Regions from separate parts of the Nonomuraea sp. NPDC026600 genome, predicted to be linked through region 1. Evidence: riboswitches for the same ligand, from Rfam matches in the RefSeq annotation. Region 1 holds a riboswitch; the other holds the start of a gene.

The links. Region 1 has a riboswitch for glycine ahead of gcvT (glycine cleavage system aminomethyltransferase GcvT). Riboswitches for the same ligand answer to the same signal wherever they lie in the genome.
Region 2: it holds a riboswitch for glycine, as region 1 does, so the genes downstream of both, gcvP (aminomethyl-transferring glycine dehydrogenase) here and gcvT (glycine cleavage system aminomethyltransferase GcvT) in region 1, are expected to answer to the same signal.

Annotation. Positions count from the first base shown of each region.
Region 1 covers NZ_JBEZYD010000022.1:126,406-141,061, reverse strand. The annotation lists gene AB0F17_RS39340 (ABC transporter ATP-binding protein) at 1-1,679, opposite strand, end outside; gene AB0F17_RS39335 (DUF4331 domain-containing protein) at 1,897-3,273, shown strand; gene AB0F17_RS39330 (tetratricopeptide repeat protein) at 3,438-4,643, shown strand; gene AB0F17_RS39325 (High-affinity nickel-transporter) at 4,640-6,160, shown strand; gene AB0F17_RS39320 (hypothetical protein) at 6,171-6,926, opposite strand; gene AB0F17_RS39315 (FCD domain-containing protein) at 7,013-7,717, opposite strand; gene AB0F17_RS39310 (glutamine synthetase family protein) at 7,826-9,202, shown strand; gene AB0F17_RS39305 (aldehyde dehydrogenase family protein) at 9,199-10,551, shown strand; gene AB0F17_RS39300 (3-oxoacyl-ACP reductase) at 10,554-11,318, shown strand; gene AB0F17_RS39295 (gamma-glutamyl-gamma-aminobutyrate hydrolase family protein) at 11,331-12,020, shown strand; glycine riboswitch at 12,117-12,214, shown strand; gene gcvT (glycine cleavage system aminomethyltransferase GcvT) at 12,344-13,429, shown strand; gene gcvH (glycine cleavage system protein GcvH) at 13,426-13,815, shown strand; gene AB0F17_RS39280 (L-serine ammonia-lyase) at 13,868-14,656, shown strand, end outside.
Region 2 covers NZ_JBEZYD010000001.1:207,478-222,133, forward strand. The annotation lists gene AB0F17_RS00970 (o-succinylbenzoate synthase) at 1-882, opposite strand, end outside; gene AB0F17_RS00975 (AMP-binding protein) at 931-2,079, shown strand; gene AB0F17_RS00980 (hypothetical protein) at 2,123-2,467, shown strand; gene AB0F17_RS00985 (RNA polymerase sigma factor) at 2,638-3,975, shown strand; gene AB0F17_RS00990 (hypothetical protein) at 4,036-4,434, opposite strand; gene AB0F17_RS00995 (TetR family transcriptional regulator) at 4,547-5,107, shown strand; gene AB0F17_RS01000 (DUF5999 family protein) at 5,310-5,507, shown strand; gene AB0F17_RS01005 (alpha/beta family hydrolase) at 5,576-6,166, opposite strand; gene AB0F17_RS01010 (hypothetical protein) at 6,248-6,595, shown strand; gene AB0F17_RS01015 (tetratricopeptide repeat protein) at 6,617-7,414, opposite strand; gene gcvP (aminomethyl-transferring glycine dehydrogenase) at 7,599-10,436, opposite strand; glycine riboswitch at 10,588-10,680, opposite strand; gene AB0F17_RS01025 (MerR family transcriptional regulator) at 10,715-11,335, opposite strand; gene AB0F17_RS01030 (bifunctional nuclease family protein) at 11,484-11,954, opposite strand; gene AB0F17_RS01035 (MerR family transcriptional regulator) at 12,064-12,726, opposite strand; gene AB0F17_RS01040 (FHA domain-containing protein) at 12,884-13,396, opposite strand; gene AB0F17_RS01045 (mannose-1-phosphate guanyltransferase) at 13,670-14,656, opposite strand, start outside.

The DNA.
Region 1 (14,656 bases):
AGATCGTCCTCCCCCACCAGCTCGGCATGGGTGCCGACCGCGCGCACCCCGCCCGCCTCCATGACCACGATGCGGTCCGCGTTGGTCACCGTGGACAGCCGGTGCGCGATGACCAGCACGGTCGTCTCGGCGGCCACCTCGGCGATGACCTCGCGCAGCCGGAGCTCGTTGACCGCGTCGAGCTGCGAGGTCGCCTCGTCCAGCAGGAGCAGCCTGGGCTTGCGCAGCAGTGCCCTGGCGATCGCCACCCGCTGCCGCTCGCCGCCCGACAGCAGCACGCCCCGGTGCCCGACGGCCGTGTCGAGCCCCTCGGGCAGCCTGGACACCAGGTCGTCGAGGCGGGTACGGACGATCGCCCGCCGCAACTCCTCCTCGGTGGCGTCCTGGGCGGCGAAGAGCAGGTTCTCCTTGAGCGTGCCCGCCAGCACGGGCGCGTCCTGCTCGACGTAGCCGAGTGTGGCCCGCAACTCGGCGAGCGGCCAGTCGCGGATGTCGCGGCCGTCGACCGTGATCCTGCCGTCCTGGTGCTCGTAGAACCGTTCCAGCAGGGCGAACACCGTCGACTTGCCCGCCCCCGACGGCCCCACGAGCGCGGTCAGCCCGCCGGGCGGCACCTCGAAGCTGACTCCGTCGTGCACGGTCGGCCGGTCGTCCCCGTAGCGGAACACCACGTCCTCGAACCGCACACCCACGGGGTCCCCCGCGCCGAGCGCCGTCGTGACCGTGGCACCGACGGGCTCGGCGGGCAGGTCCTCGATCTCCTTGATCCGCTTCATCGCCGCCAGGCCCTGCTGGAGCTGCACCATGCCCTCGACGATCTGCCCGATGGGCGCCACCAGGTAGAACAGGTACAGCAGGAACGCGATCAGCGACGAGACCTCCAGCGCGCCGGAGGCGACCCGCGACCCGCCGACGGCCAGCACGCACAGGAAGGCGATCTGCACCGCCATCCAGGTCGCCACCCCGGCCAGCGAGGTCCACCCGGCCACCTGCAGGCCCCGGTCGCGAGCGCGCTCGGCGGCGCCGCCGACGACCGCGATCTCGCGCTCCTCCGCGCCACTGGCCTTGACCGTGCGGTACGCCTGCAGCGCCCGGTCGAGCACGGCGCCCATCTCGCCGACGGCCTCCTGGGCCTGCTTCTGCGCCCGCTGGATCCGGGGCATCACCAGCCCGGTCAGCCCGCCGATCACCACCACCACGAGCAGCGTGACCAGCAGCAGCACGCCGTCCATGGTCGCCATCATGATGATCGCGCCGACCAGCATGAACACCGCGCCGATCGAGTTCACGATCCCGTTCGTCAGTACGGCCCGCAGCAGCGTCGTGTCACCGGTCACCCGCGACAGCAGGTCGCCGGGCTGGAGCCGGTCCACGTCGGCGACCTTGAGCCGGAACAGCCGATCGACGAGCCGGCGCCGCGCGCCCAGCACGATGCCCTCGCCCGTGCGCTCCATCAAGTACGTGCCCAGCGCCGAGACCACCGCCCCGACCAGCACCGCCACGGTCAGCCCGAGTAACGGCCCGGCCATCGACGTGTTCTGGCCGAAGGCGTCCACCACGTACTTGGCCAGCAACGGCATCGCCAGACCGGCCGCCGAGCCGACCAGACCCAGCAACCCACCGAGGATCAAGATCCTCCGGTGCGGGCGTATGTAGGCGAGCAGCTCTCTGATCACCATGTTCTCCTCTCGCGATATATCCCGACATCCCCAACGAACGGCGGATCAGATTCCACACCCGTCAACCTAAATTGACGACCAAAGTATGTCAACTTTGATTGACCTCTCATTCTCTGGGAGGAGAGACACATCCGATCGCGGAGCGGCGACGAATAGGCGGTCGAGGAACCCGGCCGGAACCTCTCGCTAACGATCAGCCCTCTCGAAAGGACCGAACATGGAGCTCCGGATCAACCGGCGCGCTCTAGTCGGACTGGGCGTCGCGGTGGCGTTGACCGCCTCCTCGTTCGCCCTGCTTCGTACCGACTCCGGCACCGCTTCCTCGCACCGCGAGGCACCGATGATCGCGGGGGACCCGCGTAACGACAACACCGACGTGTACGCGTTCGTCAGCCCCGACAAGGCCGACACGGTGACACTGCTGTCCAACTGGATCCCGTTCCAGGAACCGCAGGGCGGCCCGAACTTCTACACGTTCGACACCAAGTCCCGCTACAACATCAAGATCGACAACGATGGCGACGCCCAGCCCGACATCGTGTACCAGTGGACGTTCCGCGATGAGGACCGGCGCGGCAACGACACGTTCCTGTACAACAACGGGCCCGTCACCTCGCTGAACGACGAGAACCTGCTCTTCCGCCAGCGCTACACGCTCAAGAGGCTCACCGAGCACGGCAGCAGGACGCTCGTCTCGAACGGCATCGTCGCGCCGAGCAACGTCGGCCCCGCCTCGATGCCCGACTACGGCACGCTGCGCGCCCAGTCCCTGAAGGGCCTCCCGCACGGCGGCAAGGCCTACGCCGGCCAGTCCGACGAGGCGTTCTTCCTGGACCTGCGCGTCTTCGACCTGCTCTACGGCGGCAACCTGTCCGAGGTCGGCCAGGACACCACCAAGGGCTACAACGTGAGCACCCTGGCCGTCCAGGTGCCCGCCAGCGACCTGGCGCTCAAGGGCGACGTCGGGCGCAACCCGGTGATCGGTGTCTGGTCCACCACGGACAAGTGGAGCCCGAACGGCTACGCCCAGGTCTCGCGCCTGGGCAACCCGCTGGTCAACGAGGTCGTCATGCCCGCCGGCCTGAAGGACGCGTTCAACTCGCTGCCCCCGGTCAAGGACGCCGGCATCCCGGAAGTGGTCAAGCGGGTCACCGACCCCGAGGTGGCCAGGCTGCTGGAGGGCATCTACGGCATCAAGGCGCCCGCGACCCCGCGCGGCGACCTGGTCGAGATCTTCCTGACCGGCATCGCCAAGGGCAACGGGCCGATCAAGGCCGACCTGAACTCGCAGACCCTCAACAAGGACGCCGGCAAGCTGCGGCCCTCCGAGATGCTGCGGCTCAACATGGCGGTTCCGCCGTCCAAGGACCCCAACCGTCTCGGCGTGCTGGCCGGTGACCTGCAGGGCTTCCCGAACGGCCGCCGCCTGTCCGACGACGTCGTGGACATCGCGCTGCAGGCCGTGGCCGGTGCCGCGCTGTCGGGCAAGCTCGTCCCGGGCCTGACGGACAAGGTCGACCAGAACGACAAGCCCTTCTTCCAGTCCTTCCCGTACATCCCGCTGCCCAGCAACGTGGCTGTGAACAAGCGGTGAAGCCCGACCGGCCGGCCTCCTCTCCGGGCCGGTCGGTCCTCCTCCGCGGCGGGCCCGTCTCCCACACTCCCGCCGCGACCCCGGCCGGCTGGCCGTGCCCCCCGTCAGGGCCAGCCGGCCCTCGACCCGTCTCCGCCGACCCCTTCCGATCTCCGGAGCCTTGGATGCGATCCCTCGCCATAGCCGGTGGCCTCGTCGTGGCCGGCGCGCTGGCCATCACGGCCTACGCCGTGTATGCCCCGCCAGAGACAGCCACCGTGACCACCCAGAACGTGACCTTCACCGAGACGCTGCAGTCCCGCCTGAAGCGCCTGCCCGGCGACTATCGAAGCTGGGCCCAGCTCGGCCTGGAGTACGTCGACCAGGCCAGAGTCACCGGCGACCCGTCGTACTACACCAAGGCCGAAGGCGCCCTGGCCACCGCGACCCGTCTGAACGCCGCCGACGACGCGGTGCTGACCGGCCAGGCGGCGCTCGCCGCCGGCCGCCACGAGTTCTCCGACGCGGTACGGCTGGCGCAACGGGCCATCGGCGCCAACCCGTACAGCGCGGCGGCGCACGGCATCCTGGCCGACGCCAAGACACAGCTCGGCGACCTGAGCGGCGCCTCGAAGGCCGTGGACAGGATGATGGGGCTGCGCCCCGGAGTGGCGGCGTTCGCCCGCGCCTCCTACGCGGCCGAGCTCCGTGGCGACCGGACGAAGGCCCGCGAGTTCCTGGAGTACGCCCAGAACGACGCCTACGCCCCGGCGGACATCGCCTACACCCGCTACTACCTGGGCGAGCTGGCCCTGCACTCGGGCGACCTGGCCGAGGCCGGCACCTGGTACGCCAAGGCGCTCCAGGCCTACCCCGCCTACACCCCGGCGGTCGCCGGACAGGCCAGGGTCGCCGCGCTCAGCGGGCGGACGGCCGAGGCCCTCGACCTCTACCGGCGGGTGGTCGAACGGCTGCCGCTGTCCCAGTACCTCATCGAGCAGGGCGAGACCCGGATCAAGGCGGGCCTGAAGCCCGACTGGACCCTGCTGGAGGCCCAGCGGAAGCTGCTGCGGGCCGCCGGCGTGCGGGACGACCTCACCTGGGCCGAGTTCGAGGCCGACCACGGCGACCCGGCGACGGCCGTACGGCATGCCAGGGCCGAGTACGCGCGCAACCCCAACCTCGTCGCCGCCGACGCGCTCGGCTGGGCCCTGTTCAAGGCGGGCAAGCCGGGCGAGGCGCTGCCGTACGCGAAGAAGGCCACCTCGACCGGCTGGCGCAACCCGCTGCTCGCCTACCACCGCGCCCGGATCGAGCGCGCGCTCGGCAAGCCCGCGCGCGTGGCCCCGGGCTTCGATCCGTCTCTGTCCGCACTGGCGAGGTTCTCATGAGAGTGCTCCGGCTCGGCCTGCTCGTAGGCCTGCTGTTGTCGATGGGCGTGTCGGTCCTGTTCACGACCGCGGCGCGGGCGGAGACGGCGGCCAGGCATCCGCTCGGCAACTTCACCGTCAACCACTACAACGGGCTGCGCGTGCGGCCCGACCGGGTGGAGAACAAGGCGGTCGTGGACGCCGCCGAACTGCCGACGCTCCAGGCCAAACCGGGCGTGGACGCCTCGTACGCGGCCAGGACCTGCGCCACGCTGGCCGCCGCCCAGCGCCTCACCATCGGTGGCACGGCGGTGCCGTGGCGGGTGTCGGGTTCGGAGTTCGCGTACGCGCCCGGGCAGGGCGGCCTGCAGACCAGCCGCCTGACCTGCCGACTCGTCGCCGAGGCCCGTGTGTCGGGCACGGTGTCCTTCGCCGACGCGTTCGAGCAGGACCGGATCGGCTGGCGGGAGATCACCGCCGTCGGCGACGGCCTACGGCTGACCCAGTCGTCCGTGCCGTCGGCCAGTGTGAGCGACGAGCTGCGCAAGTACCCCGAGGACCTGCTGACCAACCCGCTCGACCAGCGCACGGCCACCGTCACGGTCGGCGGCGCGGCCTCCGTCCTGTCCGGCGGCGGCTCCCCCGGCTCGGGCGGTACGCCGTCCGGGCTCGGCACGATCAGCGTCGGCGGGCCGATCGGGGACGCGCTGGCGGCGCTGGACCGGACGTTCACCGGCCTGATCGGCGCCGACTCGCTGACGGTGCCGCTCGGGCTGCTGGCCGTGGGTCTGGCGATGCTGCTCGGGGCCGGGCACGCGCTGATCCCCGGGCACGGCAAGACGATCATGGCCGCGTACCTGGCCGGGCGGCGCGGGCGGCCGCGTGACGCCCTGGTCGTGGGAGCCACGGTTACCGCCACGCACACGGCCGGGGTGCTGGTGGTGGGGCTGCTGCTGAGCGCGTTCACCGCGCTGGCCGGGGAGTCGGTGCTGGGGTGGCTGGGGGTGGCCAGCGGCGTGCTGATCGCCTTCATCGGCCTGCGCCTGCTCCTGTCCACCCGCCGCTCCTCCGGCCACGGACATGGACATGGACATGGACATGGACACGGTCATGGTCATGGTCATGGGGACGAGCACGGGGACGAGCACGGGGACGAGCACGGGCATGGCCACGAGCACGGGCATGGGCACGAGCACGGGCATGGGCACGAACGCTCGACGCGGGCCGGTCTGCTAGGGATGGGGGTGGCGGGCGGGCTGGTGCCGAGCCCGTCGGCGCTCATCGTGCTGCTGGGGGCGATCGCGCTGGGCCGTACCTGGTTCGGGGTGGCGCTGGTCACCGCGTACGGCATCGGCATGGCGGCGACGCTCACCGTCACGGGCCTGCTGCTGGTCAAGCTCGTCGACCGCCTCGAACGCCGCGCCTCGCGGGGGCGTGGCCTGGCCGCCCGGCTGTCCACCCTGGCGCCGCTGGGCACGGCCGGCATGGTGATGCTGCTGGGCGCGGGCCTGGCCCTCCGCTCGGCCATCGCCCTCTAGGGCGCCCGCGCTAGGTGGGCCGGCGGCCGCGTCGGGTGGAGGGCAGGTCGTGGCGTCCCGAGACGAACTCCTGGAAGGCGATCTTGGCCCTGATCACCGGCCGGCGCCACCGTTCCTCCCGGTGCGCGGCCTTGGCCAGCTTCCGCGGCGAGCGCTTCTGGTAGAACAGGTGGGCCCACGGAGAGCCCGGCCTGGCCAGGCGTATCGCGCAGACCACCAGGAGCACCGGTACGAACAGCCCGACCATCCCGGTCCAGATCTTGCCCTTCGACAGGGTGATGACGGCGAGCACCATGTTCGCCACGATCAGCACACCCGGGTTGACCGGCGTCCCGTAGTCGAACGTCAGCGGCCGGAGCCCGGTGAGCAGCAGCCCCGTCACCGCGACCGCGATGAACACCGCGTCGACCGAGGTGCGCCCCTCTTCCTCCCAGTAGACGTCGTGCAGGTGCAGGATCAGCGCGAACTCGTCCAGCACCAGTGCCGACCCGATCCCGAAGACGGCGGCCGCGGCGGCGTAGGCCACCTGCGAGGCCGACGACACGATCAGCCCGCTGACCCCGCCGAGCAGCATGAGCACGACCCCGAACACCACGTGGTGGATGTGCATCTCACCCACGTTGACGTTACGGAACCAGCCGAGCTTCGCCCTGATCAGCCGCACATTGACGCGGGTGGCCACGAAGGCCGCGATGAGCGCGACGAAGAAACAGAGCAGCGGCAGCCGTCCTGTCACGACGATGTTCAGCTCGAACCAGTTCTCCATGACCTTGGAACTGATGTTACGAGCCCCTTCGCCCTCCCCTGACCGCAAGGTCCGGGAAACGAGGAAACGAGCCTCGCGACAGGGCTTCAGGCCAGGAACGCGCGCAGCAGCGCCGCCGTGCCTTCCAGGTGCTCGGAGACCGCTCGACGGGCCCCTTCCGGGTCGCCGGCCAGGATGGCCGCCACGATCGCCTCGTGCTGGAGGGCGGAGTGGTCGAGGTTCACCTGGAGCATCGGGATGGCGTTGAGGAGGTCGCTGACCCGCAGGCGCGCGTCGGCGCAGGCGGTGGCGAGCAGGGGGGAGCCGGTCAGTTCGGCGATCGACAGGTGGAAGGCCGTGTCCAGGCGCCGGTAGTCCTCGACGCCCGCCTTGTTGAGGTCGGCGAGCCGGCCGCGCAGAAGGGCGCGCTGGGCTTCGGTGAGTGTGGCCGCCGCCAGGACCTCCGCCGCCCCGCATTCCACGGCCATCCGGAAGGTCAGCGCGTCGGTGAGGTCGGCCGAGCCCATGTCGGCCACCGCCCTGCGCAGGTCGCCGCTTTCGGGCTGGGGAGGGGCGTAGGTGACGAAGGCGCCGCCGTACCGGCCGCGCCGCACCTCGAGGTAACCGGCGTCCTGGAGCGCCCGGATCGCCTCGCGCAGGGTCACCCTGCTGATGCCGAGCTGGACCGCGAGCTCGCGCTCCGGGGGCAGCTTCCGGCCCGGCGCGACCATGCCAAGCTTGATCGCCTGGAGCAGCCGTTCTACCGTTTCTTCGAAGGCGTTTCCTGCTCTGACCGGCCGTAACACCGTCATCAACCGCGCCGAGTCGTCCAACGTGTCCTCAGGTCTTGACAAGCGATCCCCATATGCACATCAATGGTCTAAGAGTAGCCCAATTAGCCCGAAAGCGAGCGAACTTCCGTGAGCGAGCGAGGTCTTCCAGAACCCGGCCCCCTGTCCGTCGACGAGCTGCGTGACGAGGTGGCCGCCGGGCGGGTCGACACCGTGCTGCTCGCGATCGCCGACATGCAGGGCCGGTTGCAGGGCAAGCGCCTGTCGGCGCGCTATTTCCTGAACGAGGTGCTCGGGCACGGCTCCGAGGGCTGCAACTACCTGCTCGCCGTGGACGTCGACATGAACACGGTCGATGGCTACGCGATGTCCTCGTGGGACCGCGGCTACGGCGATTTCGTGATGAAGCCCGATTTTTCCACGTTGCGGTGGGTCCCATGGCAGGAGGGGACCGTCATGCTCATGGCGGACCTGGCCTGGGAGAACGACGAGGACGTGACCGCCTCGCCGCGGCAGATCCTGCGCAGGCAGCTCACCCGGCTCGCCGACCGCGGCCTGGCCGCCTTCGTGGGCACCGAGCTGGAGTTCGTGGTGTACGAGGACAGCTACGAGGACGCGTGGAAGCGCGGCTACCGCGACATGACCCCCGCGAACCTCTACAACGTCGACTACTCCCTCCTCGGTACGGCCCGCATCGAACCCCTCCTTCGCCGGATAAGGCGGGACATGGAGGGAGCTGGGCTGTACGTCGAGTCCGCCAAGGGCGAGTGCAACCTGGGCCAGCACGAGATCGCCTTCCGCTACGACGAGGCGCTGAAGACCTGCGACAACCATTCCATCTACAAGAACGGCGCCAAGGAGATCGCGGCTCAGGAGGGCAAGTCGATCACCTTCATGGCCAAGCCGAACGCACGCGAGGGCAACTCCTGCCACATCCACATCTCACTGTGGAGCGTGGACGGAGACTCGGTCATGGCGGGCGACGGCCCGTACGGGCTCTCCGAGCTCGGCGCCCGCTTCATCGCCGGGCAACTGGCCTGCATGCGCGAGCTCACCCTCTTCTACGCCCCGAACATCAACTCCTACAAGCGCTACGTCCCCGGCAGCTTCGCCCCCACGGCCGTCAAGTGGGGCGTGGACAACCGCACCTGCTCGCTCCGGCTCGTCGGCCACGGGCAGTCGCTGCGGATAGAGAACCGGGTGCCGGGCGGCGACGTGAACCCGTACCTCGCGGTCGCGGCGCTGATCGCGGCCGGGCTGCACGGCATCGACGCGGAGCTGTCCCTGGAGGACGCGTTCGAGGGCAACGCCTACGAGTCCGGCGCCGAGACCGTGCCGCACACGCTGCGGGACGCGCTGGCGCTGTTCGAGGGGTCGAAGCTGGCACGCGAGACGTTCGGCGACGACGTGGTGGCGCACTATGCGAACAACGCCCGGGTCGAGCTGGCCGCCTTCGACGCGGCGGTCACGGACTGGGAGCTGTTCCGGGGTTTCGAGCGGATGTGAGCAAGATGCTGATCATCAATCCGGCGACGGAGGAAGTCCTCGCCGACATCGAGCAGGCCGACGCGGCCGAGGTCGACCGGGCCGTGGAGCGTGCCAGGCGGGCCTATGGGAGCTGGCGCGACGTGGCGCCCGGCGACCGGGCGCGGCTGCTGCGCCGCTTCGCCGATCTGGTGGACGAGCACCGCGAGGAGCTGGCCCTGCTGGAGCTCACGAACTCCGGCCACCCGATCGGCAACGCCCGCTGGGAGGCGGGCGCGGTACGCGACGTGCTGCACTTCTTCGCCGCCGCGCCCGAACGCAACCACGGCAAGCAGATCCCGGTGCCCGGCGGCGTGGACATCACGTTCCAGGAGCCGCTGGGCGTGGTGGGCGTGATCGTGCCGTGGAACTTCCCGATGCTCATCATGAGCTGGGGCGTCGCCCCGGCGCTGGCGGCGGGCAACACGGTGATCGTCAAGCCCGCCGAATGGACCCCGCTGACCGCGCTGAGGCTGGCCGAGCTGGCCCTCGCCGCGGGCCTCCCCGAGGGGGTGTTCCAGGTGCTGCCTGGGGCAGGGGAGGTGGCGGGGGCCCGCCTGGTCGAGCACCCGGGGGTGGCCAAGATCGTGTTCACCGGCTCGACCGAGGTGGGCAAGCAGATCGCCGCCAAGGCGGCGGCCCAGGTCAAGCGCATCACCCTCGAACTAGGCGGCAAGAACGCAAATATCGTATTTGCGGACTCTGATCTCGAAAAAGCGGCGAAAACCGCGCCGTATGCCGTCTTCGATAACTCCGGCCAGGACTGCTGTGCCCGGTCGCGGATCCTGGTGCAGGCCGAGGTCTACGACGAGTTCCTGGAGCAGCTGGTGCCGGCCGTGCGGAACGTCAAAGTCGGCGACCCGCTCGACGAGAGCACCGAGATGGGCCCGCTGATCAGCGCCGAACATCTGGACCGGGTGCGCGGCTTCATCGACGGCCCTCCCTACCTTCAGGGCGACTGCCCGCAGGGCAAGGGGTTCTGGTTCCCGCCCACGGTCCTGACGACGGCGATCACCGACCGGACGTTCACCGAGGAGATCTTCGGGCCGGTGGTGTCGGTGGTGCCGTTCGCGGACGAGGCGGAGGCCGTACGCATCGCCAACAACACGCGCTACGGCCTGAGCGGCTCCATCTGGACCCGCGACGTCGGCCGGGCGCTGCGCGTCGCACGGGCCGTGGAGGCGGGCGCGCTGTCGGTGAACTCGCACTCGTCGGTGCGCCACTGGACGCCGTTCGGTGGCTTCAAGGAGTCCGGCCTCGGCCGGGAGCTGGGCCCGGACGCCCTCGCGGCGTTCACCGAGACCAAGAACGTCTTCATCTCAACGGAGTGAACATGCAGCGTTTGCACAACCGCGTCGCCGTGATCACCGGCGCGGGCGGCGGGATCGGCCTGGCCACCGCGCGCCGCTTCGCCGAGGAGGGCGCCAAGGTGGTCTGCGCCGACGTCGACGAGGTGGCGGGCACCAAGGCCGCCTCCGAGGTGGGCGGGCTCTTCGTCAAGGTCGACGTGACCAGCGAGGAGGACGTCGTCCGGATGTTCCAGACGGCGTTCGACACCTATGGCTCCGTCGACATCGCCTTCAACAACGCGGGCATCTCGCCGCCCGACGACGACTCGATCCTGGAGACCGGCATCGACGCGTGGCGCCGGGTCCAGGAGGTGAACCTGACCAGCGTCTACCTCTGCTGCAAGCACGCGATCCCGTACATGCGGCGGCAGGGGAAGGGCTCGATCATCAACACCGCCTCGTTCGTGGCGGTGATGGGCTCGGCGACGTCGCAGATCTCCTACACCGCCTCGAAGGGCGGGGTGCTGGCGATGTCGCGTGAGCTCGGCGTCCAGTTCGCGCGTGAGGGGATCCGGGTGAACGCGCTGTGCCCGGGGCCGGTCAACACCCCGCTGCTGCGGGAGCTGTTCGCGAAGGACCCCGAGCGGGCGGCGCGGCGCCTGGTGCACGTGCCGGTGGGCCGCTTCGCCGAGGCGTCCGAGATCGCGGCGGCGGTGGCGTTCCTGGCCAGCGATGACGCCTCGTTCATCACCGGCTCGGAGTTTCTCGTCGATGGGGGTATTTCGAGTGCGTACGTCACCCCTCTGTAGAAAGGGGCTGTCGTGAAGCGGCCTGTCATCGGGATCACGTCCTATGTGGAGCCTGCCCAGTTCACCGTGTGGGACATGCCGGTCGCCCTGTTGCCGTACATGTACGTGGAGCAGGTGGTCCGGGCCGGCGGGCAGCCGGTGATCCTGCCGCCCGCCGGGGAGCCCGCCGAGCTGCTGGGACGGCTGGACGGGCTGATCCTGGCCGGTGGGGGTGACGTCTCGCCCGACCGGTACGGGCAGGAGGCGGATGAGCGGACCGGCTATATCCGGAAATTTCGGGATGAGGCGGAGTTTTCGGTGATGGAGGCCGCTCTTGAGGCCGACGTGCCCTATCTCGGGATATGTCGAGGGATGCAGGTGCTCAACGTCGCGCTCGGCGGGACGTTGCACCAGCATCTGCCCGACGTCGTGGGACACACCGGCCACTCCCCCGCACCCGGCCAGTTCGGCCACCTGCCCGTACGGCCCGTGGCGGGCACCCGCGTCGCCAAGGCGCTCGGGGCCGCGCCGGAAGACGTGCCGCACTACCACCACCAGGCCGTCGATCAGCTCGCTCCCGGGCTGAGCGTGTCCGCCGTGGCCGATGACGGCACGGTCGAGGCGGTGGAGCTGGAGTCCCGGGCGTTCGCCGTGGCCGTGCAGTGGCATCCGGAGGCGGCGAAGGACTGCGCGCTGTTCGAGGCACTCATCGCCGCCTGCTGAACGCTCGCGCCGCGGCCAGGCCATTTCGCCGTGAAATGGCAGAATCCGCACGCGACAACTCCCCCATAACAGCACTAGGCTTGCCGGCATCACCGACGAAACCGTGCGGGAGAGCGTCCTGGCATCCGGCCAGGGCCCCTGAAGGAGCAAGCCCTCCCCGCGAACCTCTCAAGGCAAAGGACCGCACGGACGAGGTGTCCTCTGGAAAGCAGGCCTGGCGGCCTCGCCGAAGGTGAAAGTCCGGCAAAATCCGGGCGAAGCTCTCAGGCACCGATGACAGAGGGGGAGGATGCTGGCATCCGATCCTGCCCTGAGGTGCACATATGTCCCGACCCACACCGCTTCGAGACGTCCATGAGAGCCTCGGCGCGACCCTGACCGATTTCGCCGGGTGGCTGATGCCGCTCCGCTACGGCAGCGAGTCCGCCGAGCACAACGCCGTCCGCCAGGCGGCCGGGCTGTTCGACCTCTCCCACATGGGCGAGATCTTCGTGACCGGGCCGCAGGCCGGCGAGGCGCTCGACTACGCGCTGGTGGGACACCTGTCGGCACTCGCGCCCGGCCGGGCCCGCTACACCATGATCGTGAACGAGCGTGGCGGGGTGCTGGACGACCTGATCGTCTACCGGTTGGGGGACGAGGAGTTCATGGTTGTGGCTAACGCCTCCAACTATGAAAAAGTCGGGGAAGAGCTGAAGAATCGCGCCAAGTCGTACAACGCGGTGGTTGAGGATCGCTCGGAGCAGTACGCGCTGATCGCCGTGCAGGGGCCGCGCGCGCAGGAGATCCTCGCCACGCTCACCGACGCCGACCTCGCCGGGCTGAAGTACTACGCGGGCCTGCCCGGTCTGGTCGACGGGCGGCAGGCGCTCATCGCGCGCACGGGCTACACGGGCGAGGACGGCTTCGAGCTGTTCGTGGCCAACCAGGACGCCGTGCCGCTCTGGCACGCGCTGACCGAGGCCGGCCGTGCGCACGGGCTGCGAGCGGCGGGTCTGTCCAGCCGTGACACGCTCAGACTCGAAGCAGGCATGCCGCTGTACGGCAACGAGCTCGGCGTCGAGCTGACCCCGTTCGACGCGGGGCTGGGCAGAGTGGTGAAATTCGACAAGCCGGGCGACTTCGTCGGCAGGTCGGCGCTGGAGGCGGTCAAGGACACGCCACCACGGCGCCGGCTCGTCGGCCTGGTCGCGCGGGGCCGCCGGGTGCCACGCCATGGCTACCCGGTGACCAAGGACGGCGCCGTCGTCGGCGAGGTCACCAGCGGGGCACCTTCCCAGACTCTGGGCAAACCCATCGCGATGGCCTACGTCGACAACGGGGCCGATGCAGGTCTGGCCGTGGACATCCGGGGCAGCCATGAACCTATGGACCTCATTGAGCTGCCCTTCTACAGGAGGAACAAGTGAGCAACATCCCAGACGACCTGAGCTACACCAAGGAACACGAGTGGATCGCCGGCCTCGACGACGGCATCACCGTGACCATCGGCATCACGGCCTACGCGGCCGAGGCGCTGGGTGATGTCGTCTACGTGCAGCTCCCCGAGGCCGGCGCGACCGTCGAGGCGGGCGACTCCGTGGGCGAGGTCGAGTCGACCAAGTCGGTGAGTGAGATCTACACCCCTGTCGGCGGCGAGATCGTCGAGGTCAACCAGACCGTCGTGGACGATCCGTCGCTGGCCAACAGCGACCCCTACGGTGACGGCTGGATGTTCCGCGTGCGCGTGGAAGGCGACCCCGAGGACCTGCTCTCCGCCGAGGAGTACTCGGCACTCACCTCAGGCGAGTCCTGATCCACCCGCCGGGGTCCTGACGGGCCCCGGCCTTTCTGAAAGGCGCACATCGATGGCGATCAGCGTCTTCGACCTTTTCAAGATCGGCATTGGCCCCTCGAGCTCGCACACCGGCGGTCCCATGGCCGCCGCCCACCGGTTCGCCCGCGGCCTGCACGATGACGACCTGCTCGCGCGTACGGCCCGCGTCGAGGCGATCCTGTACGGCTCGCTCGGCCTGACCGGCAAGGGCCACGGCAGCGACAAGGCGGTCCTGCTGGGGCTGTCCGGCGAGAAGCCCGAACTGGTCGACGTGGACGGCATCGACGCGCGCCTGGCCGAGATGCGCGAGTCCGGCACGGTCAAGCTGTACGGCACGCGAGAGATCCCCTTCGTCGTGGGCGAGGACCTCGTCTTCGAACGCAAGATCTCCCTGCCCGAGCACCCCAACGGCATGCGCTTCACCGCCTTCTCCGCCTCGGGCGAGACGCTGCGCGAGAAGGTCTACTTCTCGGTCGGCGGCGGCTTCGTGGTGGACGAGCAGGCCACGGGCGCCGACCGCATCAAACCCGACGACACCGTCCTGCCCCACCCCTTCACGACCGGGGAAGAGCTGCTCAAGCACTGCTCCAACACGGGCCTGTCCATCTCCGCGCTGATGATGGAGAACGAGCAGGCGTTCGGCCGCTCCGCCGAGGAGATCCGCGCCCAGATCCTGCATCTGTGGCAGGTCATGTGCGAGTGCGTCGAGCGCGGCATCGCCAAGGAGGGCGTCCTGCCGGGCGGCCTGAAGGTCAAGCGCCGCGCGAACCGCCTCCACCGCCGCCTGCAGACGGAGTCTCCGGAGACGGATCCGCTGCAC
Region 2 (14,656 bases), on a different contig from region 1:
AAGCTCAGGATTCACCGCAGGGCGGCGTACGGCCAGCCGCCCGTCCACGGGCACCAGCGAATCGTCGACCACGTCGCCCGTCAGCAGCGGCATCGTGCCCAGCCCGCACGCGTACGGCAACTCCGGCAGCGCGGCGGCCAGCGCGAGCCCGGCCGCCAGCCCCACCGAGGTCTCCACGGCGCTCGACACCACCGCGGGCAGCCCGCACGCCTCCACCACCCGCAACGCGTTGCGCACCCCGCCGAGCGGCTGCGCCTTCACCACCGCGATGTCGGCCGCCTCCGCGGCCTTGACCCGCAGCGGGTCCTCGGCGCGCCGGATCGACTCGTCGGCCGCGATCGGCACGTCGACGGCCCGCCGCACCGCCGCCAGCTCGTCGAGCGTGGCGCAGGGCTGCTCGGCGTACTCCAGGTCGAAGCGGTCGAGCTCTTTGAGATGGCGTACGGCCTCGCCGACGTCCCAGGCGCCGTTGGCGTCGACGCGCAGCCTGCCCGCCGAACCGAGCGCGTCACGCACCGCCTCCACCCTGGCCAGGTCCTCGGCGAACGTCTGGCCCCGCTCGGCCACCTTGACCTTCGCCGTGGCGCAGCCCGACCCGCGTACCAGCTCGAAGGCCCGCTCGGCGGCCACGGCGGGCACGGTCGCGTTGACGGGCACGCTGTCGCGCACCGGCTCCGGCCAGCCCTCGAAGGCGGCCTCGCGAGCGCACGCCAGCCAGCGGGCGCACTCGCGCGGGCCGTATTCGGGAAACGGCGAGAACTCACCCCAACCGGCCGGACCGTGCAGCAGGACCCCTTCTCTGACGGTCTGCCCCCGGAAACGAGTGCGCATCGCCACCCGAAAAACGACGGGAGCCCGGAAAAGCACGGGAGAACGCGTCACGACCCTCCCTGCACCGCTGTCCGACCTGTCGCCATTAACCTTACGAGCATGTTGAGGAACCCGTCGCATCCGGAGCGGCCGTTGCACGCCGTGGTAGGAACTCCTGGGCCCGAGCTGTTCGCAGCGGTTCGTCAGGCTCTGTCCGGCGACGGGCCGGCGATCCTCCCCCTCCCTGCCGCGGGCCCCGCCGGAAGCGCCGCCGACGCGCTCCGGCCGACCCACGTCAACGGTGTACGGCAGGCCGGCGGCGAGGGCGTTCCGGAGGACGTGGCGGTGGTGATCGCCACCAGCGGCAGCACCGGGGAGCCCAAGGGCGTCATGCTGTCGGCCACCGCGTTGCGCACCTCGGCGGCCTCCTCGCTGCGGCGCCTGGAGGCGGTCAAGGGCGAGCGCTGGCTGTGCTGCCTGCCGCCGTCCCACGTGTCGGGCCTCCAGGTGCTGGTCCGCGCCCTGCTCTGCGAGACCGAGCCGATCATCCACCCGCACTTCGACGCGCACGAGGTGCTCGCCTCAGGCGCCGAACACGTGTCGCTGGTGCCGACCCAGCTCCACCGGCTGGTCGAGCTGGAGGCCGATCTGTCGGTGTTCCGCACCATCCTGCTCGGCGGCGCCGCCCCGCGGGCCGGCCTGGTCGCCGAGGCCCGGGCGCTCGGCGCGCGGGTGGTCACGACGTACGGGATGAGCGAGACGAGCGGCGGCTGCGTGTACGACGGCCGACCCCTTTACAATGTAGATCTCAAAATCGGCGACGACGGGCGCATCCGCGTCGCCGGCCCGGTGCTGTTCTCCGGCTACCGCTTCGGCGAGCCCGCCCCCTTCGACGGCGACTGGTACGTCACCTCCGACCTGGGCGAGCTGACCGGAGGCCGGCTGCGGGTGCTGGGCCGGGCCGACGACGTCATCAACACCGGCGGCGAGAAGGTGGTGGCCGCCTCGGTGGCCGAGGTGCTCGGCGGCCATCCCGAGGTGGCCGACGTGGCCGTGATCGGCCGGCCGGACCCCGAGTGGGGAGAGATCGTCGTCGCCGTCGTGGTGCCCGCCGACCCCGCGGGCCCGCTCACGCTCGACCAGCTCCGCGCCTACGCCACCGACCGGCTCCCCGCCTACGCCGCGCCGCGCGAGCTGCGACTGATGTCCCGGTTGCCACTGCTACCGAATGGTAAAACCGATCTCGTAAGCCTTAGGACAGGAACCTGATGAGTTGCGGGTGCGTCTTATGGACGAGAGGGAAGGAGCCTTCATGAACCAGACCCGCAAGATGTGGGCATCCGCGGCGGTAGTCGGCGTGATCCTCGTCGGCGGAGCCTCAGTCGCGGCGGCCGCCTCGGCGGGCAGGCTCGAACAGGTCGGTAAGGAGACCCGAGCGGTGGTGGAGAAGGAGCCGTCCACGGGGACCTCGGCCGATCAGATACCGGCCGATCGCGTCGCCGAACTGACCGCCTCGCCCGCGCCGAGCGATGGCACCGTGGTGTCCAAGGAGCTCAACCCGGACCCGCAGAAGGTCATCGAGTACTGGACGGACAAGCGCATGGAGGACGCGCAACCCATGCCCATGCCCGAGGTGTCACTCTCCACTGGAGAGTGACCTCCCCACGCCTGGGGTGGGTCGCCTTTAGGGTGGTCCGCCCCTTTTTTGGCTCTCCGGGAACAAATGGCGCTCGACGGCGTTATTGATACTGGTGCGCCGAGCGGCCGCAGCCGCCCCACCACAACCTTCGACTGATCTATTCGACTCCGTATGGAGGAGGTGTCCTCATGCCCCGAACCGCCGTGGCGACCCCGCCCACGACCCTCGACCAACTGCTTGACCGAGGGCGAGCTCAGGGTCACCTTTCTCTGGCGGAGCTGCGTGACGCGTTCGCCGAGGCCGGCATCAGCCCCTCGAGCGGCCGTTCGATACTGCGCGAGCTCACTGAGGCGGGTGTCAGCCTGGCCGCCGAGGACGAGCCGTCCCTCAGCAAGGCGGCCGCGCGCAAGCCGACCGGCAAGACCACGACCAAGCGGGCGAAGTCTACCGCCTCGAAGGCCGCGGAGCCAAAGACGAACTCCGCGGAGCAGGATGAGGACGCTCCCGAGGACCTGGACCCGGACGCCCTGGCCCCCGACGCCGTGAGCCCGGCCGCCGCGGGCGCGGACGACGCCGAGCTGGAGGCCGAGACGATCGACCTCGACGACAACCAGTCGGTCATGGGCGACTCGGTGCACACCTACCTCAAGTCGATCGGCCGCCGCACGCTGCTCACCGCGGCGCAGGAGGTCGAGCTGGCCCGGCGGATCGAGGCCGGCCTGTACGCCGAGTACAAGCTGGAGACCGTGCCCGGCCTGACCGCCGCCGCCCGCGGCGACCTCGAACTGGTCATCGAGGACGGCAAGGCGGCCAAGGACCACATGCTGGAGGCCAACCTCCGGCTCGTCGTCTCGGTCGCCAAGAAGTACACCGACCGCGGCATGTCCCTGCTCGACGTGGTCCAGGAGGGCAACCTGGGCCTGATCAGGGCCGTGGAGAAGTTCGACTACACCAAGGGCTTCAAGTTCTCCACGTACGCCATGTGGTGGATCAGACAGGCCATCCAGCGCGGCTTCGCCGACTCGGCCCGGACGATCCGCCTGCCCGTACACGTCCTGGAGATGCTCTCGAAGCTGTCGCGCATCGAGCGCGACATGCACCAGCGACTGGGCCGCGAGCCCACCCCCGAGGAGTTGGGGATCGAGCTCGACAAGACGCCCGACCAGATCGAGGAACTGCTGCGCACCAGCCGCCAGCCCATCTCGCTGAACGCGACGATCGGCGAGGACGGCGAGACCACGATCGGCGACCTCATCGAGGACGTCGACTCCCCCGAGGCGTCGGAGATCGTCGACCGCCAGCTGCTGGGCGACCAGTTGCGCGGCGTGCTCGGCAACCTCTCGCCGCGCGAGGCGAAGATCATGGCACTGCGCTTCGGCCTGGTGGACGGCAAGCCGCACACGCTCGACGAGATCGGCAAGCACCTGGGCCTGACCCGGGAGCGCATCCGGCAGCTCGAGAAGGAATCGCTTTCGAAGCTGCGCCACCCGAGCAACACCCGCCCGTTGCTCGACTGGGCCAGCTGATCCGCGACGAAGCCCCGGCACTTCACGTGCCGGGGCTTCGTCATGTCTCCTGCTGAAGAGTCAGCGGGAGGCGGGCACCAGGCGCGGCACGCGCGGGATGCCCCACATCCGGTTGTCCTCGCGCAGCGTGCGCAGCCGGTCGACCTCGGCGGTCCACATGGCCCCAGCGGGCGTCGCCTTGGCCTTGCGGCGGGCGATGCGGTCGTCATAGGCCTTGACCCCGAACGTGGCCCGCTGCCCGCTCTCGGCCGCCCGCAGCGCCTCGCTCAGCGTCTTGTCGAACGCCTGCCCGGCGGCGAGCAACTCGATCTCATCCGCGGCGGCGGCCCGCAGATCGCGCAGCAGCTGCTCGCTCTCCCGAGCCTTGTCGAGCAACTCGGGGAAGCTCTTGGAGATCTCCAGGTCCGCGTGGTAGCGGACCTCGGCCTCGCGGCTCACCCGCGGACGGAAAAACGCCATCGACTCTGCCCCTCATCCCAATCGGCTCGTACAGGCGACCAGGGTACGCCCGTCCGCGACACGCTCCATAATCGGACCCGCGCGGCGCCCTTTACATAGTAAGATGATCTCCATGCCGGCCAAGAGACCGCCCGTTCCGCTGTCCCGCGAGCGCATCATCGACGCCGCCCTCCACATCGCCGACTCCCAGGGGCTGCGGCGCCTGACGATGCGCCGGCTCGGCGACGCCCTGCAGGTGGAGGCGATGGCCATCTACCACCATCTGCCCCGGGGCAAGGAGGCGCTGATGGACGCGCTGGCCGAGCACGTCACCGCCGTCCACGTCGAGCAGGGCCCCACCTGGCAGGACACGGCCAGGGCGTGGTGCCGGGCCGGTCGTGAGCTGCTGCGCGAGCATCCCGGCGTCCTGGCGCTCGCGCTGACCAAACCGCCCAAGGGCGGCACGGCGCTGGCCATCAGGGAGCAGACCGAGCAGCTCGCCGACGCGGGCCTGGAGCAGGCGCCGGACGCGGTGCGGGCGCTGCGGGCCTTCGTGTTCGGCAGCGTCGCGGTCGAGGTCCAGCAGTCAGGCTGGGCCGACCCCGAGGTCGACGAGTGGACCAGGCGCGACGAGCGCGCCGACGTCGACTTCGAGCGCGGCCTCGACGCCTTGCTGCGAGGCTTGCAAAGCTAGTGGGCGTGTCGAGCTTGGACCGTTATCCTGTATAAGGCACGCTGTGTCGAAGGTCACACTTTCGCATCCTCCTGTAACAGTCCTAACGGACTATGTCCGAACGTGTGACATACGCCGCACACTTGAAAGAAAGACAGCACCCACACAGTTCCCGCCCCTACCTGTCCGCGGGAGCCATTCACGAGATATCGGAGGCACGCCGATGTGCCCGCACGACCCGGCCTGTCCGGCAGCTGAGGCGCCCGACCGCGAGGCCGCACGTACCCTCGCCTGCCACCCCGAGCAGGGGTGGAGCCTTCTCTGCAACGGCGTCGTCCTCTTCGAGGACACCGGGGAGCTCCTGCCTGGCGGCACCGCCATCGCTCCGCACCGCCCGGACCCGCTCGTCGGCGCCGCCTGAGCGACCCGCTCGCGCGAAGCGCCCCTTGAGCCGCGACCCACTCGCAGGCGTCCCCTGAGCCGCGCCGCTCACACGTAGCCGGCGATCCACTCGGCGACCACCTCGCCCACCCGGGCGGGGTTCTTTTTCAGCTCGTGCCCCTCGCCCGGCAGCACCACGAGGCGGGCCGCGTCGGCGGCGTCGGGCACCCCGAACGGATCCCGGTCCCCGTTGACCACCAGCACGTCCACGCCCGCCTCGCGCAACTCGCCGGCCCTCGACTTCTCGGGCCTGCCCGGCGGATGCAGCGGGAACGCCAGCGCCACCGCCGCGACCGCGCCGACCGCCTTGGCCGTACGGCAGGCCACCCTGGCCCCGTTGCTCCGGCCGCCCTGCACCAGCGGCAGCTCCGGCCACCGCGCCCGCAGCTCGCCCAGCACGGCCTCCCACGCCTCGTCCTGGCGTGCGGCGGAGCCCGGCGCGCGGGCCCCCGCGAGCCGGAACGGCTGCGTCACCCTGGCCACCACGGCCCCCGCGCCCAGGGTCGCGTCGCGCACCGCCAGCAGATCGGGCGCGTCCACTCCCCCGGCCGACCCATGGGTCAGCACCAGCAGCAGCCGGGGCCGCTCCACCTCGTCGAACTCGACCAGCGCCGGGCCGCGCGGCGTCGTGATCCGCATGTCAGAACCGTACCTGGGGATGAGTTCGCCATAGCTCTCAGGGCTGATGACGGCGTGCCGCCTACCCGCGATGATGGCCTCATGCCAGAGATGCGCCCCATCCGCGAGGACCTGCAGGCGACGCTCGACGCCCGACGCGACCTCGGCCCCGAATACGAAGCCGCCCTGGTCGAGTCGTTCGTGGAGCGGCTCGACGCCACGATCGCGGCGCGGGTGCGCGCCGAGCTCCACGCCCACGGCGCCGGCTCGGGCAGGTCCAAGAACCCTGGAGCGGCGATGATCCCGATCGCGCTGGGGTCGATGGGCATCGGCATCCCGCTGACGGCCATCGCGGTGCATGAAGGCGGCGGGCTGGGCCTGGTGATCACCTGGTTCGCCATCGTCCTGATCAACGTCGCCGCGGCCGCCGCCATCATGCGCCGCGGCTGACCATCGCGCCTCCGCCGCAGGTCAGGCGTCGCGGTCGTAACGCAGGCGCACCTCGGCCGCCAGCGTCTCGTCCGCGTGTTCCAGCCCGTACGTCCAGACGCGGTCCGCGTCGTCGGCGCGGCCACGCAGCGGCAGGGTCCTGGCCAGCAGCTCGATGGCCAGCGCGCTCGTCGGCGCGTCACCGCCGTCCTCCACCGCCCCCGCGAACTCCGCGCAGGCGAGCTCCAGGTGCGCGATGCCGAGCTGCACCCGCAGCCGGGCCACCTCGTCCTCGGGGGCCACCTCGAGCGCCTCCAGCAGCACCTCAGCCGCCTCCCCCGGCTCCCCGCGCTCCAGCAGCAGGTCGGCCAGTTGCTGCGCGGCGTGCGCGGCCACGTCCGGCCCGGCGACGGCCAGGGCGGCCCGCAGCTCGTCCTCCGCCTCGTCGTAGTCGCCCGCCTCCACGGCCAGCCGGGCCAGGGCGAGCCGCGCCAGCGGGACGTAGGCGGCCGTGCCGACGCCCAGGACGGCCTGCCACGCTCCCCTGGCCTGCTCGGCCCTGCCTTCCCGCTCGAAGCCCTGCGCGAGGTGACAGGCCGCCTGCGCGGCGAACTCCGGATGCCCGGTGGCCAGCGCGACCCTGGCGGCCGCCCGGGCCGCCTCGTGGTCGCCCCGCTCGTCGAGCACCACGGCCAGGCCCACGGCCGCCTGCGCCCTGTCGGGCCCGTCGGGGTCGGCGACCAGCTCGGTGAGTATGGCCACCGCGCCGTCGAGGTCACCGTCCTCGGCCAGGCGGCGGGCGGTGTCGAGAGGCGGGACCTGCAGCTCTGAGAACGTCAAGAGAGCTCCTTAGGCGACGGTCGGACCGAAGCCTAACGACTTCCGGTGATCATGTCTTCTCAGCGGCCACCTTGGGTGGGTGACAAGGGACGAAACCTCCGACACCGACGAACGGGCGTGGCCCTCTCCACCGAGCGCAGCGGCGGAGAGGGCCACGGTCGATCACATCGCGGCGGTGATCCGGTCAGTCCTCGTACGCCTCCAGCGGCGGGCACGAGCAGACCAGGTTGCGGTCACCGTAGGCCTGGTCGATGCGCCGCACCGGCACCCAGTACTTGCCCTCGCGCAGCGACGGCAGGGGGTAGGCCGCCTCGGTGCGGGTGTAGGGGTGGGTCCACTCGTCGGCCGCGACGGCCTCGGCGGTGTGGGGGGCGTTGCGCAGCGGGTTGTCGGCGCGGTCGTAGTCGCCCGACGCGACCCGGGCGATCTCGCCCCTGATGGCGACCATCGCGTCCACGAACCGGTCGAGCTCGGCCAGATCCTCGCTCTCGGTCGGCTCGATCATCAGCGTGCCGGCCACCGGGAAGGACATGGTCGGCGCGTGGAAGCCGTAGTCGATGAGCCGCTTGGCCACGTCGTCGACCGTGACACCGGTCTCCTTGGTGATCTGCCGCAGGTCGACGATGCACTCGTGGGCCACCAGCCCGCCGCGCCCGGTGTAGAGCACCGGGTAGTGCGGGGCCAGCCGCCGCGCCAGGTAGTTGGCCGACAGGATCGCCTGCTCGGTGGCCGCGGCCAGGCCGTCGGCGCCCATCATCCTGATGTACGCCCAGGAGATCGGCAGGATGCCCGCCGAGCCGTAGGGGGCCGCGGAGACCGCGCCGACGGGCGAGCCGGTGCGCAGCGGGTGGCCCGGCAGGTAGGCGGCGAGGTGGCCGCGGACCGCGACCGGGCCGACGCCGGGGCCGCCGCCGCCGTGCGGGATGCAGAACGTCTTGTGCAGGTTGAGGTGGGAGACGTCGGCCCCGAACTCGCCCGGCTTGGCCAGCCCGACCAGCGCGTTGAGGTTGGCCCCGTCGACGTAGACCTGGCCGCCCGCGTCGTGCACCTTGGCGCAGACCTCGGTGATCGTCTCCTCGAAGACGCCGTGCGTCGACGGGTAGGTGAGCATGATCGCGGCCAGCCCGTCACGGTGCTTGTCGATCTTGGCGTCGAGGTCGGCCAGGTCCACGTTGCCCTCGGCGTCGCAGGCCACGACCACGACGCGCATGCCGGCCATGACGGCGCTGGCCGCGTTCGTCCCGTGCGCGGAGGCCGGGATGAGGCAGATGTCGCGGTGCTCGTCGCCGTGGTCGCGGTGGTAGGCCCGGATCGCGAGCAGCCCGGCGAACTCGCCCTGGGAGCCGGCGTTCGGCTGGATGGAGACCTCGTCGTAGCCGGTCACCTCGGCCAGCAACTCCTCCAGGGTCTCGATGAGGTGGCGGTAGCCCTCGGCCTGCGCGATGGGCGCGAAGGGGTGGATCCCGGCGAACTCCGGCCAGGTGATCGGCTCCATCTCGGTGGTCGCGTTCAGCTTCATCGTGCAGGAGCCGAGCGGGATCATGGAGCGGTCTAGCGCGATGTCCTTGTCCTGGAGCCTGCGCAGGTAGCGCAGCATCGCGGTCTCGGAGTGGTGGCTGTGGAAGACCGGGTGGGTGAGGTAGGCGGACTCGCGCGTCAGCGAGCCGGGCAGCGTGTCCAGCCCCTCGTCGGCGACGAGGGCGGCCACCGGCCCGCCGGCGCCGAAGGCGGCGGCGACCTTCTCGAGGTCGGCCGCCGTGGTCTTCTCGTCGCAGGACACCGAGACGTGGTCGGCGTCGGCCTGCCACACGTTGACGCCGCGTTCGGCGGCCTGCCGGACGACCTCGGCGGCCCGGCCGGGCACCCTGGCCAGCACGGTGTCGAAGAACTCGCGGTGCACGACCTCGACGCCGCCCCGGCGCAGGCACTCGGCCAGCGCGGCGGCGTGCCGGTGGACGCGGGCGGCGATGCGGCGCAGCCCGTCGGGCCCGTGGTAGACGGCGTACATGCCGGCGATGATGGCCAGCAGGACCTGCGCGGTGCAGATGTTGCTGGTGGCCTTCTCGCGCCTGATGTGCTGCTCGCGGGTCTGCAGGGCCAGCCGGTAGGCGGGCGCGCCGTCGGCGTCGACGGAGACGCCCACGAGGCGGCCGGGCATCTGCCGCTGCAGTCCCTCGCGTACGGACATGTAGGCGGCGTGCGGCCCGCCGAAGCCGAGCGGCACGCCGAAACGCTGCGAGGAGCCGATCGCGATGTCGGCGCCGAGCTCGCCGGGGGCGGTGACCAGGGTGAGCGCGAGGAGGTCGGCGGCGGCCACGACGAGCGCGCCGGCCGCGTGCGCCCGCTCGGCCACGGCGCGGAAGTCGCGCAACCGGCCGGAGGCGCCCGGGTACTGGACGAGTACGCCGAAGCATTCGGGCAGTTCGCCGTCGAGCGGGTCCTCGACGAGGGTGATGCCCAGCGGCTCGGCGCGGGTGGCCAGCACCGCCTTGGTCTGGGGCAGCGCGTCGGCGTCGACGACGAACACCTGGCTCTTGGACTTGCCCGCGCGCCGGGCCAGCGTCATCGCCTCGGCGGCGGCCGTGCTCTCGTCGAGCAGCGAGGCGCCCGCGACGGCGAGCCCGGTCAGGTCGGTGACGACGGTCTGGAAGTTGAGCAGCGCCTCCAGACGGCCCTGCGAGATCTCCGGCTGGTAGGGGGTGTAGGCGGTGTACCAGCCCGGGTTCTCCAGCAGGTTGCGGCGGATCACCGCGGGGGTGATCGTGTCGTGGTAGCCCAGGCCGATCATCGAGGTGAACACCCGGTTGCGGTCCGCGATGGCCCGCAGCTCGGCGATGACCTCGGTCTCACTGGCCGCGTCGGGCAGGCTGAGCCGGTCCTTGATCCTGATGGACTCCGGTACGGCCACCGCCACCAGGTCGGCCACGGACTCGAAACCCACGGCCTCGAGCATGCGCTGCTGCTCGGGTTCGGACGGGCCGATGTGCCGGGTCGAGAACGGCGGAGCAGACAGATCGGTCATAGAGGTGCCTCCCGAGGGCTTTGGAGACCGGCGCCAGGGCGCGGGCTTGCCGGATCTCCCCCTCTGTCATGGCGACCTGAGAGCTTCACCCATGTGGGCTTGCACCGTCGGTGAGGTGCGCCTGGCGGGCGCACCTGCTTTCCAGAGTTGCCTACCCCGAGCGGTACAGGTGCCTGAGAGATTCCGGGGAGGTTGCTCCTTCGGCGCCCCGGAACCAGCCCGGGGACTCTCCCGCATGGGGTCATCAGCCTTGCGCTCTACAGGTTACTACCCAATTGCTACCCTATGCGGCGCGCGCGCCGCCGCTGGGCCAGCTCGTCAGCGGGGTGCTCGGCCGGGACGCTGTCCTCGACCGCCGCCCTTTCCCCCGGCAGCTCCGCGAGCGAGCCCTCGACCTCTCGCCAGACCCGGCCGAGCGCGATGCCGAACACGCCCTGGCCGCCCTGGAGCAGATCGATCACCTCGTCGGCCGAGGTGCACTCATAGACGCTGACGCCGTCACTCATGAGCGTGATCTGCGCGAGGTCGCCGACCCCGCGGTCACGCAGATGTTGTACGGCCGTACGGATCTGCTGGAGGGAGACTCCGGTGTCGAGGAGCCGCTTGACGACCTTGAGCACCAGGATGTCGCGGAAGCTGTAGAGCCGCTGCGAGCCCGAGCCGTGTGCGGCTCTTATCGTCGGCTGGACCAGCTCCGTGCGCGCCCAGTAATCGAGCTGCCGGTAGGTGATGCCGGCCGCCGCGCACGCCGTCGGGCCTCGGTATCCGATGTCCGCCGGCAGCGACGAAGGCTGCTCGTCGAAGAGCAGCCCCTGCTCTCCGGCACGCTGCCGCGCACTCTCACGCCGCACCGGATCTTCCTGGCCGGTCGTCTTTCCCTCGCCGCTGCTGACCGCCACGCGGACCTCCGGCTTTCTCTCATCCCGTGGCCTGATCTGGGGGTTCGTAAAAGCACGACCACGGGTTTCACTTGCACCGTAGGACCGTGACCATGCGCAGTCAACGATCCCGCTCGGCGCGTCGTGAAGCGTAAATGCACTGAAATACCTACCCCGCCCGGCCAAAGTCTTCGGGGGTGATCGTGTCAAGGAACTCCCTGAACTTCTCCACCTCGTCCTCCTGGTCGTCCGGAATGATCACACCGGCCTCCTGGACGACCTCTTCGCTGGCGAAGATACGCGCTCCGGTGCGGAGCGCGAGCGCGATCGAGTCGGACGGGCGCGCGCTCACCTCCACGCCGTTGGAGAACACCAGGTCGGCGAAGAAGATCCCGTCACGCAGGGCAACGATGTTGACCGCGCGCAGGCCCACGCCAAGAGCGCTCAGCACGTCCCTGAACAGGTCGTGCGTGAGCGGACGGGCTGGAGGCTCCTCCGCTTGGGCCAGCGCGATGGCCGTGGCTTCGGTCATCCCAATCCAAATCGGCAGGAACCTCTCCCCGTGTGCCTCCTTGAGCAAGACGATCGGCTGATTTGTGGGCATCTCTACGCGAACACCCACGACCTCCATCTGCAACACGGGCTGCTCCATATTCGACTGGTCGGCGTCCCCGGCACAGCTATTTGGCCGGTCCGCTTCTGCATTTCAACGTAACACCCGAGGGGCCTTGTATGTCCCGCTGGTCCGGTCATCGGCCTAGAACGGTCCGCACGCCCGTACGGACGAGAGAGGCATGCAGGTCGAGCAGCAACGCCGACAACTCCCTGGCGGCCTCGTCGGCCTCTCCGATGGCCCCTGGGGCGCGTCGTTTGAGTATGGGCGCGATCGCCTGCTCCACCAGCCCGCACTCGCGCTCGGCCGCGGCCTTGACCGCGCGTAGATGCCGGGCGCGCAGGCCGAACCGGGCCAGGGCGCCGACGCTGCGCGCCACGTTGAGCGCCTCCTCGTCGTAGCGCCTGGCCGTCGCCGCGAGCAGCCCGTAGTCCTCGAGCTCGGCGAGCGTCTCCTCGTCGAGCCCGGCCGCCTCCAGCAGCTCGGCACGGCTCAGCCGTACTTCCTGCCGTTCCGGCCGATCGGTCAAGGCCCGCGGACGGCCGAAGTGCTCGGCCATCTTGTCCTTGATCACCCGCAACGGCAGGTAGTGGTCGCGCTGCTCGGTGAGGATGTAGCGGAGCTGCTCGACGTGCAGGTGCGTGAACTTGCGGTAACCCGACGGGCTGCGCTCCGGCTCGATGAGCCCCTCGCCCTCCAAGAAGCGGATCTTGGAGATCGTCACATCGGGGAACTCGCCCTGGAGCATGGCGAGCACCTCCCCGATGCTCATGTGCGAGCGTGCCGCCTGCGCGTTCATGCGGCCTCCTCCGTGGGCCGCATGAATGCGCAGGACGCCAGGTCCATCGGTCGCTCGCCGCGCTCGACTGCTCCCATCGGTCGCCGGCCGCGCTCGGCCGCGTCCATCAGTCGCTCGCTGCGCTCGGCTGCTCCCATCAGTCGCTCGCTGCGCTCGCTCATGCGCCGGCGGCGGTCCGCATCAGGAAGACGAGGCGGAACTTGCCGATCTGCACCTCGTCACCGGAGTGCAGCGGCACCTCCTCGATGCGTTCCCTGTTGACATAGGTGCCGTTGAGGCTGCCCACGTCGCGCACGGAGAACTGGCCGCCGCGCAGGCGGTAGAACTCCACGTGCCGCCGGGAGACCGTGATGTCGTCGAGGAAGATGTCGCTTTCGGGATGTCGGCCCGTGGTGGTGAGCTCCTTGTCGAGCCGGAAGCGGCTTCCTTGGTTGGGCCCCCTGGTCACCGTGAGCAACGCCGTGCCAGGCGGCAGCTGCTCCACCAGCGCGCGCTCGGCGAGGAGCATGTCACCGGTCTCAGCCTCGTACGCCTCGATTCCCGCGACGGAGATCGTCGATGTGGTGTCCCCGGCGACCTCCGTTCTGGTCAGCGGTGACCCACAACGGGAACAGAAACGGGCATCCTCGGGGTTGGCGTGCCCGCACTGCGTGCAGTAGACGCTCGGCATCGATCGGCTCGGCCTCCTACCGCGAAGACGCGGCAACGGGGATCTGGACGCGCCTCGCTTCGCTCTTCAAGTTTACGAATGCCGCAACTTACGCTGATCAGCGGCAAAGGTCAAGGCGAGGCGCTGGACGACGGGTTCGGACGGTGACAAAGTTACCGCCGCCCGAGCCTCAAGGTCCATGCCGCCGCGCGTTTCAACATTACGATCTTGTACGTTCCACCGCCACCTATCCACCAGAGTTACCCTATGTGACGGTGTGGCGCGAATTACGGATCACGAGGAGGCCTCCTCGACCAGACGGGCCCAGTGCTCCAGGAGGGACTGGGCGGTGTCCACATCGGCGGCCTCGGCCCACAGATCGGTGACCGGTTCGGTGGCGGCGGGCAGGATCAGCACCCAGCTCCCGTCGTCCGAGGCCACCCGCACCCCGTCGGTGGTGTCGATGCGGTAGCCGTTCGGCTCGGCCTCGGCGGCCTCGATGACCGAGCGCATCACGGCGCCCTTGGCCGCCCACGGGGTCGGTACCGTGCGCTTGAGCAGCTTGGCCTCGGGGATCCGCGCGTCGATCTGGCTGAGCGAGAGCCGGGTGCGGGCGACCAGGCCGAGCAGCCGCATGAACGCCGCCACCCCGTCGATCGCCGGCCCGAACTCGGGCACCACGAAACCGCCCCGCCCGTCGCCCGCGAAGATCATGTCGTCGTCCACCGCGGCCGAGGTGAGGGCGTCGACCGCCGTGGAGGTCCACCGCACCTGCACACCGTGGAAGCGGCAGACCTGCTCGGCGACCCTGGTGGTGGTCACGGGCAGCGCCACCCGGCCGGCCCGGCGCTCGGCGGCGATCAGGTCGAGCACGACGAGCAGGGCGCGTTCCTCGCCGATCAGCTGGCCCATCTCGTCCACCAGCGCGATGCGCTCGCCGACGGGGTCGAACCGCACCCCGAAGGCCGCCCTGGAGGAGCTCACGAGCTCCGAGAGGCGCTGGAGGTCCCGGCGGCGCTCGGCGAGCGTCTCCGTGGGCGAGATGTCGTCCAGGCGGGCGTTCACGGTGAGCACCTCGACGCCGACCCGGCCGAGCAGCGTGGGCAGCACCAGCGAGGAGGTTCCTCCGGCGCAGTCGACGACGACCTTCATGTCCCTGATGCCGGTCATGTCCACGCAGCGCAGCAGCTCGTACGCGTAGTCCTCGACCGCCCTGGCGGGAAAGCGGAGCTCGGCGATCTCGCCCGGGAAGGCGCGCCGGAACTCCTGGCGCGAGAAGAC